Regions from separate parts of the Verrucosispora sp. WMMD573 genome, predicted to be linked through region 2. Evidence: riboswitches for the same ligand, from Rfam matches in the RefSeq annotation. Region 2 holds a riboswitch; each other region holds the start of a gene.
What was found. Region 2 has a riboswitch for cobalamin ahead of O7601_RS00655 (acyl-CoA thioesterase). Riboswitches for the same ligand answer to the same signal wherever they lie in the genome.
Positions count from the first base shown of each region.

Region 1: it holds a riboswitch for cobalamin, as region 2 does, so the genes downstream of both, O7601_RS24340 (prenyltransferase/squalene oxidase repeat-containing protein) here and O7601_RS00655 (acyl-CoA thioesterase) in region 2, are expected to answer to the same signal.
Region 3: it holds a riboswitch for cobalamin, as region 2 does, so the genes downstream of both, O7601_RS19755 (ribonucleoside-diphosphate reductase subunit alpha) here and O7601_RS00655 (acyl-CoA thioesterase) in region 2, are expected to answer to the same signal.

Region 1 is NZ_CP114901.1:5,354,049-5,357,313, forward strand. Features, by position in the region: gene O7601_RS24335 (hypothetical protein) at 1-603, opposite strand, end outside; gene O7601_RS24340 (prenyltransferase/squalene oxidase repeat-containing protein) at 600-2,048, opposite strand; cobalamin riboswitch at 2,169-2,312, opposite strand; gene O7601_RS24345 (hypothetical protein) at 2,389-2,883, opposite strand; gene O7601_RS24350 (prenyltransferase/squalene oxidase repeat-containing protein) at 2,915-3,265, opposite strand, start outside.
Region 2 is NZ_CP114901.1:136,273-139,537, reverse strand. Features, by position in the region: gene O7601_RS00665 (PepSY domain-containing protein) at 1-469, shown strand, start outside; gene O7601_RS00660 (XRE family transcriptional regulator) at 611-1,093, opposite strand; gene O7601_RS00655 (acyl-CoA thioesterase) at 1,229-1,741, opposite strand; cobalamin riboswitch at 1,858-2,075, opposite strand; gene O7601_RS00650 (hypothetical protein) at 2,266-2,841, shown strand; gene O7601_RS00645 (hypothetical protein) at 2,852-3,220, shown strand.
Region 3 is NZ_CP114901.1:4,342,100-4,345,364, reverse strand. Features, by position in the region: gene O7601_RS19755 (ribonucleoside-diphosphate reductase subunit alpha) at 1-1,663, opposite strand, end outside; cobalamin riboswitch at 1,851-2,057, opposite strand; gene O7601_RS19750 (hypothetical protein) at 2,188-2,520, opposite strand; gene O7601_RS19745 (hypothetical protein) at 2,517-2,729, opposite strand; gene O7601_RS19740 (helix-turn-helix transcriptional regulator) at 2,783-3,265, opposite strand, start outside.

The sequences.
Region 1 (3,265 bases), 1.3 Mb from region 2:
CGGTGGTGCGGCGGTCGGTGGCGACGAGGAACGGGGTGGCGGCGCCGGTGCCGTGGTGCGCGGTGCCGTGGTGCGCGGCGGTGCCGGTGGCGTGGTCTGCGGCGGGGGTGCCGGTCGGCTGGGTGCTACCCCCGGTCGGGGTGCGTTGTCGGCGTTGCGGTTGAGGGAGAACGACCAGCCTTCGAAGCTGCCCGTCGGTGGCTTGCGGTTGAGCACACCCTTGTCGCTGTACGTCCAACTGCCCCCGTTGGGTGCGTGCCAGTACGACCAGTAGGCGCTGGCCGGCGGCGTGTCGACGCACTTCTCCGAGCTGGTCGAGGGTTTGCCCTCGATCCGGCAGATGAACCCCTCGCCCCAGCGCAGCGTGCCGGTGATCTGGAAACCGGCGTTCTTCAACGCGGCCAGTCCGGTGGCCTGGTCGCCGCGCGCGCACCGGACGACCGTCCCGCCGCCGAGTTCCTTGAAGTCCACCACGACGGTGACTCCGCCGGCGTCCGGGCAGTAACCGGCGCTGCCCGCGGCCGCGGCCGGCCCCGGCCCGATCAGGACGCCCGCGGCGGCCAGTGCGAGGGCGGGCGCGGCCCGGGTCGCCCGGGTCCTCATGTGGTGCGCCGGCGGCCGACTACCAGCAGAGCCGCTCCCCCACCCAGCAGCAGCAGCGCGGTGAGCACGTACCCACCGATCGCCACGCCGGTGGTCGGCAGGCGACCCGATCCGCCCGCGGCGGGACTGGTGACCGAGGGAGCGGGAGTCGTCGCCGTGGCAGTGGGCGTGGGCGCTGTGCCGCTCGGCGAGGCACTCGGCGACGGACTGTCGGTGGGTGAGGCAGTGGGCGTCGGCGAGGCAGTGAGCGTGGGCGTCGGCGTGGGCGAGCCGGTCGGTGAGCCGGTGGCCGACGGTGTGGGCTCGCCGGAGGGCGGCACATCAAGACCGATCCGGCCCAGTGATATCTGGGCCAGCCCGAGCAGCGCCTGGGCGGTGGCGCGGCGCCACTGGTCCCGGAAACTCTCGATGATCCCGTCGCGGACCGCCTCGGTCACCGCGTCGGTGTTGTAGGCGATGGCGCCGGCATCGGCCGCCGCGGCGCCACCGGTGGCGGTGGTGAGCTGTAGTGCCGCCAGGGCCTCGGCGGCACGTGCCGCCTCGGCTTCGCGTCCGGCCGCAGCCAGGGCCTGCCCGGCCAGGCCGGTGCTGTTGGAGTTCGCGCCGCTGGTCGGCCCCGACCCGCCGAACGATCCGTCGGCGCGTTGCTGCGCCACCAGCCAGTCCGCGCCGCGCCGCGCGGCCTCGTCCGCACCGGCGGCTTCGGTCGCGAGCAACGCTTGGACGGCCATGGCCGTCGAGTCGACGTCAAGCGTGGCGTTGCCCTGATCGTCGCAGGACGGCGACGGTACGCCGTCGGCGTCGGGGTAGAGCCGGAAGCCGCCGGCCGTGCACTGCTGCCGAATGAGGAAGTCGACGGTCTCCTGCGGCGTGCCGCCGCTGCGCGCCAGACCCAGGACCGCGAAGGACTGGTCGAAGGTGTTGCTCGGATCCGGGCCGGTCTCCTCGGTGGTCCGGCTGGTGATCCGACCGTGCTGGTGACCGGTGTCCGCCCCGGAGAGCAGCGCCACGGTCTCGGCGCGCAGGTCCCAACCGCCGAAGTCGGTGGGGTCGGCGCCGACGGCCGCGGCGACGTAGAGCAGTTTCGCTGTCGCACCCCCGTCGGTGAAACCCTCGATGCCCCAGTCGTCGTAGCTGTTGTAGGACCGCACGTGCGTGGCGATCTGCGCTGTCGCCGCCTGCCGGGTTGGGCCGGCCACCCCGGTGGCGGCGAGGGCGATCACGCCGTCGATGCTCAGCCCCCAGTCCTGCGGACTGAACGGGCCGGGCAGCACGCCGTCGGTGTACTCCCCGGCGAGCCAGGTCGCGGCGTCCCGCGCGGCGGCGGTGTGGGCCGGCGAGGGCGCGGCGGTCACGATGAGAGGGGTGGCCGCGACGATGGCGAGCGCGGTGGCGGTGGCGACGCCGAGACCGGCGCCGACGCGCCGGAGCGGGGACGTGGGCATGAGGGGTGCCTTTCGCAGAGCGGTCGGTGAAGCTCCGGAAGGCGGCGGTATCCGTTCGCGTGGCCGCGATGAGATGCCGTACCTCGGTTACCCGGACTCCACCCTGTAGACCTCGACAGTGGAAGCCGCTCGTCCGGTGCGGGGCATTCCGGCTCGCGAGACAGCTCTCGCTCACGGTTGCGGGTCAGCGTCGGCTTCTAACCGACTTCCCCCCACACAGGACGTATTCAGTTGAGTACCCGACGCGCCGGGTGCCGCCACCGTACCGCCGGTCACCTTTCGGCGCCAGCGTGGCGGACGACACCCGACGCGTCGACAGCTCAAGCAGCGTACCCGCAGGTCAGGGCGCGGTGATACTGGGTGCCGCGCCGGAGCCGAACGACCAGCCTTCCACCGTCCCCGGCGCCGGGTTGTAGCTGGTCGCTCCCAGCGTGCTGTAGGTCCAGGCGGCGCCGCTGCCGGAGGCGTGCCAGTACGACCAGTACGCGCTGGCCGGCGGGGTGTTGATGCAGGGTTCCGTCGCGGCGGTCGGCTTGCCGTTGATCCGGCAGACGAAGGCCAGCCCCCATCGCTGCGTACCGGTCACCGTGAAGCCGGCGCCCTGCAGGGCGGCCAGCCCGGTGGCCGGGTCACCGAGCGCGCACGCCACCTGGACGCCGCCGCCGAGCGAACCATAGTCGACCACCACGGTGACCCCGGTCGTCCCGGTGCAGGCGGCGGCCTGCGCGGCTCGTGGAGACGGCTCGACAGCGATCAACCCGACGGCGACGACAGCCGCCACCGCGATGCTCGCCAGCCACCGACGGACGGGATCGTAGACCTGGGACATGAGCACTCCTTCTGATGGGACGGAATCTGCCGGCCGGTCAGCGGCAGGGCAGGGTGGGCGCGCCGGTGGTCGCGGTGACGGTGGAGAGCCGGGCGTATCCGGTGCCGGCCAGTCCGAGGACAGCCTGGGCGGTGGCGCGGGGGGCGGTTCCGGGATCGAAGACGCCGCCGTCGAAGTCGACCGCACCCCGGTCGGCGACCGGGGCGGCACAACCGACCTGAAGTCCGGCCAGGAAGACGCGGGCCCGGACCCAGGCCAACGGCCGGCCCCCGTCGCGCAACGCCTGGGCCGCCAACCCGGTGCTGTTGGCGTTCGCAACCCCACCGGCGTTGGTGAACCCGCCATCGGCACGTTGCACCGAGATCAGCCAGCGCAGTCCCGCGGCAGC
Region 2 (3,265 bases):
GTTCAGCGTGATGAGCAGCCAGTGGTACAACGTCGGCAACCCCGCCGAGTCCGACGTCACCCAGGAGACGACGGTCCACGTCGACCAGTACAGCGGCGAGAAGGTCGGCCAGTACAGCTACGCCGACTACAGCGCCATGGCCAAGGTCGTGTCCCACGGGATCGCCCTGCACGAGGGGCGGCGTCTCGGCGTGGCCAACGAGATCCTGTCCACGCTGTTCTGCCTCGCCGTGATCTTCATGTGCGTCACCGGGCCGATGATGTGGTGGACCCGCCGCGGCACCGCCTCCGGGCTGGCCGCACCCCGCGCGAAACTTCCGATCTGGGGCAACTGGCTCCTACTCGCCGCGATGGCCGTCCTCGGCGTGTTCCTGCCCCTGTTCGGCCTGTCGCTGCTGGTGATCCTCGCCCTGGACCAACTCCTGATCCGCCGGATGCCGGCCCTCAGGAGCTTCTTCGGCACGGCGTAAACCTCGGCGACGGTCCAGGCGTGAACCGTCGCACCGACCGAGGAGGGATTTCGGTCGTGCGGCGGCCCAGGAGATCGCCGCCCTGGCGATGCCGCGTGATCGGTGCGGACCTGCCGGTGTCCATTCCTGCCGGTTCCACGCTCACTGGTGCAGGTGTGCGCGCTGCCCCTCGCGGTCGAAGATCATGATCAGCTCGGCCGGCCGGTCGAGCGCCGTCATCGAGTGTGGCGTCATCGTGGAGAATTCGGCTGCTTCACCCTTTGCCACCTCGATCTGCCGCTCGCCGAGCCACAGCAGCACCCTGCCTTCGAGCACCAAAAGCCAGTCATAGCCCGGATGGACCCGCTGGGCCGGCATCGTCGCCTCGGGCTCCAACCGAACCTTCATCGCCATGGTGCGCCCATCGACGCGGCTCAGCGGCCACGTCGTGCGCGAACCCGAGCGGTGCTGCACGGGACGGATCACCACGTCCTCGTCGCTGGTCGCCTCGAAGAGCACGTCGAGGCTGACCTGTAGCGCGGCGGCCAGGGGGACGAGCACGTCGAGGCTCAGCGTCCGTTTTCCCGTCTCGACCCGGCTGATCGTCGGCGGGTTGACGCGCCGTGACCAGCGGCCGTCAGCCATCCGTCGGGCGAGGCGTCCGGCGCCCGTGCAGAGGGTGATGTCGACAGTGACCTGCATTTGTATGAAGACGGCGCCGAGCAGAGCCAGTTGTGCGGTGGCGGTGACGCGAGGGCTGCCGTGGAGAGTCCGAGCATCTCAGGACTCCTCGGTGCCGTCGAGCAGGGCACGGCGCAGGGTCAGTCGGTGTTCGCGGCGGATCTGCGCCTCGCGGTAGCGGCGCCGGTCGCCGTCGGTCTGAGGTAGCAGTGGCGGCACCGGCCGGGGTTGGCCGTTGTCGTCGACGGCGACCATGACGAGGTGGGCGGTGGCCACGTCGGTCGGTGGTACGGCTCGGTCCCATCGGTCGGCGGTGACCTTGACGGTGACCTCCATGGAACTGCGTCCGGCCCAGGTGATGCGGGCGTCGACGTGCACGACGTCGCCGACGCGGACCGCGCGAAGGAAGGCGGTCTCGTCGATGGCAGCGGTGACGGCCGGGCCGTCGGAGTGCCGGGCGGCGACCACTCCGGCGACCGAGTCGATGAGGTTGAGGATTCGGCCGCCGTGGACCGTACCCATCAGGTTGGTGTGGTGCTGGTCCATGATCTGCGACAGGGTCAGGTGGGAGGCCGACGGTGGTCGGCCGGCGAGTGAGGTCGTGTTGTGCACGGGTTTCCGTCCTCGGGCGGCATGCCGGCAACCGGTGGGGCGCGCACGTCGAGGAACACGCCGTCGTGGCGCGTCACCCGCCCGACCCGCCCTCGAGGTCGACGGCAGCGCACACACCTTGTGTACGCAGCGCGGGCAGGTCTTCGGACTCGTGGGCGGGACCGAAATCGGCCGGTCTTCTACTGGCCGTCGCTTCCCAGGCCGGGTGGCCCAGTGCGTGGTGACGGCGGTCGTTCCCACTCACCGCTGCGGGGCAGTCCCGGACTTTCACCGGGTTCCCTCTTTCGACGCCCCACCAGGAACGGTCGGGCGAACCAGCGCCGTCGGCCACCCTATCCTGACCCAGGCCGACGACAGTCCAGCCGGGTACCTGCGGCGAGCTGCCCCATCACTCCGACGCCGAGCGTCGGCCCGTGGCCGCGATCGCCACGAACCTCGCCGCCACGACCCACCGTGTGCGATCGGTAGCGGATTGACAGTGGCTTTGGGAGCAGACGAGACTGGCGCGACAGCTGAACAACCGCGTGTGTGCGGTCCGCCTGAGCCGGCACCGCCTGCTCGCCCTGTTTTGCGGTGTGCTCGCCGCCCTCACTCTGACCACACCCGCGATCGCCGCGCCCCCGCAGTTCGGCGTCGTCCGATCCGATGCGGCTGCGGGCTGGTTGGCCCGACAGCTTGTCGACGGGGAACGCTTCGAGGCCGTCTTCGACGGGGTCGCGTACCCGGACCAGGGGTTGACCCTGGACGCGGTCTTCGCGTTCGCCGCCGGCGGTGTCGCCGACGACTTCGGCGCGCAAGCCCTGGCCTGGGCCACCCGGCCGGACGTGCGTGACGGGTACATCGGTGACGGCACCACCGAGGCGTACGCGGGCGCGACCGCCAAGCTCGCTCTCGCCGTCGCGGTCCATGGCGGTGACCCGACCGACGTCGGCGGTGTCGGCCTCATCGCCCGGCTGGATTTGCTCCAGGCGCCCCCGGCGGCCGGTTTACCGACCGGTCGGCGTGGGGTGATTTCAGCAACGCGTTCAGTCAGTCCTCCGCGATTCCCGCGCTGGACCGTACCGCGCAAGGTGTGCCGGCGGCCGCTGCCGGATGGCTAGCGGGTACCCGGTGCCCCGACGGCGGCTGGTCGGTGTCGCCGGCATCGTGAGGTGCCGGCGACACCTGCCAGAACGCGACGGCCGGCGGCCCGGCGACTGCCACGCCGCGCACGGCGCCCAGGCCGGCGACATCGTTACCGTTCGCTACCTGCCCCTGGAACAGGCCCGCGCCGAGGGTGCCTCGGCCCGGTTCGGCGAGACCTACGACGCGACCGTGCGGGTCGTCGAGATCGGCGGCGAGTGGTCCCGCGAGCTGTGCGGCGGTACCCACGTCGACCACTCCGCGCAGATCGGCTCCCTCGCACTCACCGGCGAGTCGTCGGTCGGTGGCGGACAACGCCGTATCGAGGCCGTCACCGGAATCGAGGCATTCCGGTAACTTGCCTGCGAACGCGACCTCACCGCTGCCGGATGACGCCCGTCC
Region 3 (3,265 bases), 2.3 Mb from region 2:
TCGCGGCGCGGGTTTCGGCGTACGCCGGATGCGGGCCGAACCGCTCCGCCAGCCCGGCCGACGTCTCCAGCGCGGTCAGGAAGATCTCCTCCTGCACCCGGGTGGACAGCTCCCGCGCCGACGCCGAGTCGAACGGCAGCCGCAGCGTGAACAACGCGTCCTGCAGACCCATCAGCCCGAGCCCGACCGGACGCCAACGCGGATTCGACACCGCCGTCTGCTCGGCCGGGTAGTAGTTGATGTCGATCACCCGGTCGAGGAACACCACAGCCGTGCGTACCGTCGCGCGCAGCTTCTCCCAGTCCACGCCGTCGGCGGTGACGTGCGCGCCCAGGTTCACCGAACCCAGGTTGCACACCGCCGTCTCGGTGTCGCTGTTGACCTCCAGGATCTCCGTGCACAGGTTCGACAGGTGGATCGTGTTGCCGGGCGCACCGGTCTGGTTGGACAGCCGGTTCGCCGCGTCCTTGAACGTCATCCACCCGTTGCCGGTCTGCGCGAGCGTACGCATCATCCGGCCGTAGAGATCGCGGGCCTTGACCGTCCGGACGGCCTTCTTCTCCGCCGCCCGGTACGCCTCGTCGAACGCCTCGCCGAACAGGTCCGGCAGCTCCGGCGCGTCCGACGGGTCGATCAGCGACCAGTCGCCGTCGGCCTCGACCCGCCGCATGAACTCGTCCGGAATCCAGTTGGCCAGGTTCAGGTTGTGGGTACGCCGGGACTCCTCCCCGGTGTTGTCCCGCAGCTCCAGGAACTCCTCGATGTCCGGGTGCCACGGCTCCAGGTACACGCAGGCCGCGCCCTTGCGCCGGCCACCCTGGTTGACCGCCGCCACCCCGGCGTCGAGGGTTTTGAGGAACGGCACGATGCCGTTGGAGCGGCCGTTGGTGCCCCGGATCAACGCGCCGCGTCCCCGGACCCGTGACCAGGAGATGCCGATGCCGCCGGAGAACTTCGACAGTTTCGCCACCTGGTGGTAACGCTCGTAGATCGAGTCGAGTTCGTCGCGCGGCGAGTCCACCAGGAAACACGACGACATCTGGGTGTGCCGGGTGCCCGAGTTGAACAGCGTCGGTGAACTCGGCAGGTACGCCAGACTCGACATCAACCGGTAGAACCCGATCGCCTCACCCGGTGTCTGCGACAGCCCGCAGGCCACCCGCAACAGCCAGTACTGCGGCGTCTCCACCACCTCGCGGGTCTGCGGATGCCGCAGCAGGTACCGGTCCGCGACGGTGCGCAGCCCGAAGTACTCGAACCGCAGGTCACCGTCCGGGTCGACCGCGTCGTCCAGCTTGCGCGCGTTGCGGGCCACGAACGCGGCGGTCGCGTCCCCGATCAGCCCGAGGCCGTGCGCGTACCGGATGGACTGGCTGAAGCTGGCCACCTGCTGCCCACGGACCTCCTTGTCCACGTACGCGGCCAGCAGCCGCGCCGCCAGCTTCGAGTACTGCGGCTCCGCACCGATCAGCTCGGCGGCCGTCTGGATAGACAGCTTGTCCAACTCGGCGGTGGTGGCACCGTCGTACAGTCCGCTGATGGTCTTCGTGGCCACCCGCAGCGGATCGACCTCGTCCAGGTCGGCCACCCACCGCTCCACCGCACGGACGATCTTGTTGACGTCAACCGGCTCGGCGTCCCCGTTGCGCTTACGGACCTGCATCACCTGCCGGCGCTGCTCCGACACACCTGGGTCGGAGTCCGGCTTCTCCCGCACGACCGTCACGTCTCTCTCCTCGCGCCGTCTACCGAGGGCCTCGGACACGCGGGAGGACGCCACGGGATCCGCGCAGGCGGCACGGCCCGTCCATGGCGTCGGCCGTCCCACGCGGCCTGCGGCCGCCGCCCACGAGTGCGGGCGGCGTGCTGGCAGGTCTTCGGACTCGTGGGCGTGCTCTCGCGCTCCTACTGGCCGTCGCTTCCCAGGCCGGAACCCAGTGCTGTGTGACGGCTGTCGTTCCCACTCACCGCTGCGGGGCAGCCCCGGATTTCCACCAGGTTCCCTCTTGCCTCGACCGCCCCGGATGGGCGCCCGAACCAGCTACGAGTGACACCATATATGGGCGGCCCGCGAACGCAAGACACCAGATGGTGTGTCGGCGTGTCTCACAACGGATGTCACACGCAGCTCCGAACAACTCACCGAAGTCGCCTACCGGAACGCCACGCTGAGGAAACGGCGGCATACTACGGCGGCCCGCAGGAGCACCGCGTCCAGGCGGTGAACCGGGTGGTGAGTTCGCCCGGATCGGCGGCCGGCATGTCATCCAGCGCGGCCGTGAGCAGCGCGCCCACGTACATCGACAGCCCGATGCGATCCCGGCCGTACGCCTCACCGAGCCGTACCCGCGCCGGAGCGCACGGCCATACCGGTTCGCCGTCGCAGGTGCCGCACGTCCACTGCGGCCGGCGCGGTAGGTGTTGGTCGCAGAGGCGGCCGGGCAGGGCGTCGACAGCGCGGCCGATCCGGATCGCCTCAGCGGCCATAGCGTCGCGGTAGCGCACGGGTCGCCCGGTCATGCCGGCCACCGCGCGTTACGCCGCGCCTGATCGAGCAGGCGTCGCCGGGCCGCGTCCTGCTCGATTTCCTGCCACCGTTGCCCGGTGCCGACCGGCGGCACGGACCGCCGCCGCAGCCACCACCGAAATCTGCGCCACACGCCCACCGCCGCCACCTCCGCCAGGTCGTAAGGGGCTGACGGCGCTGCACGGGGGAACACCACCGCCACCCACAAACAGCGTGCGATGACGGCGTGTGCCCAGGTCAGAGGCTTGGTGTCCGCTACGGGTTGACGGACAGACCCAAGTCGCGGACAGCTGCGTCAACCTGTCCGGCCAGGCGTCGTGAGGCCGTTGACACCGCGATGGACCGTGCCTCCTCCAGCACCCGCTGCGCCGAGCCACTGTCCCCGGCCCGGCCGTGGGCGATGGCCAGGTGCACGAGGTGCCCGCCGTGCCAGTCGGCGCTCTCGGCCGTCTCGTCCACCCCCGTTGTGCCTGCGGTCAACAGCTCGACGGCCCGGTCGTTGGCCCGCGCGTCACGATCGCCCAAGTACCGCCACACGATGCCCTGCTGTACCGCGTAGAAGGCCGGGGTGTACCAGTATCCCCACGCGGGCAGTGGCGTCTCTGCCGCCTCGGTGGCCAGGTCGGCGGCTTGCGTGAGCATCTGCCGCACGTCGGTCGGGCACGCCCCAGCCATGGCCAGCCCACGCGCCTCCTGGCCGGCGGAGTACGCGCGCAACGCCGTGTTGGCTCGTGGATC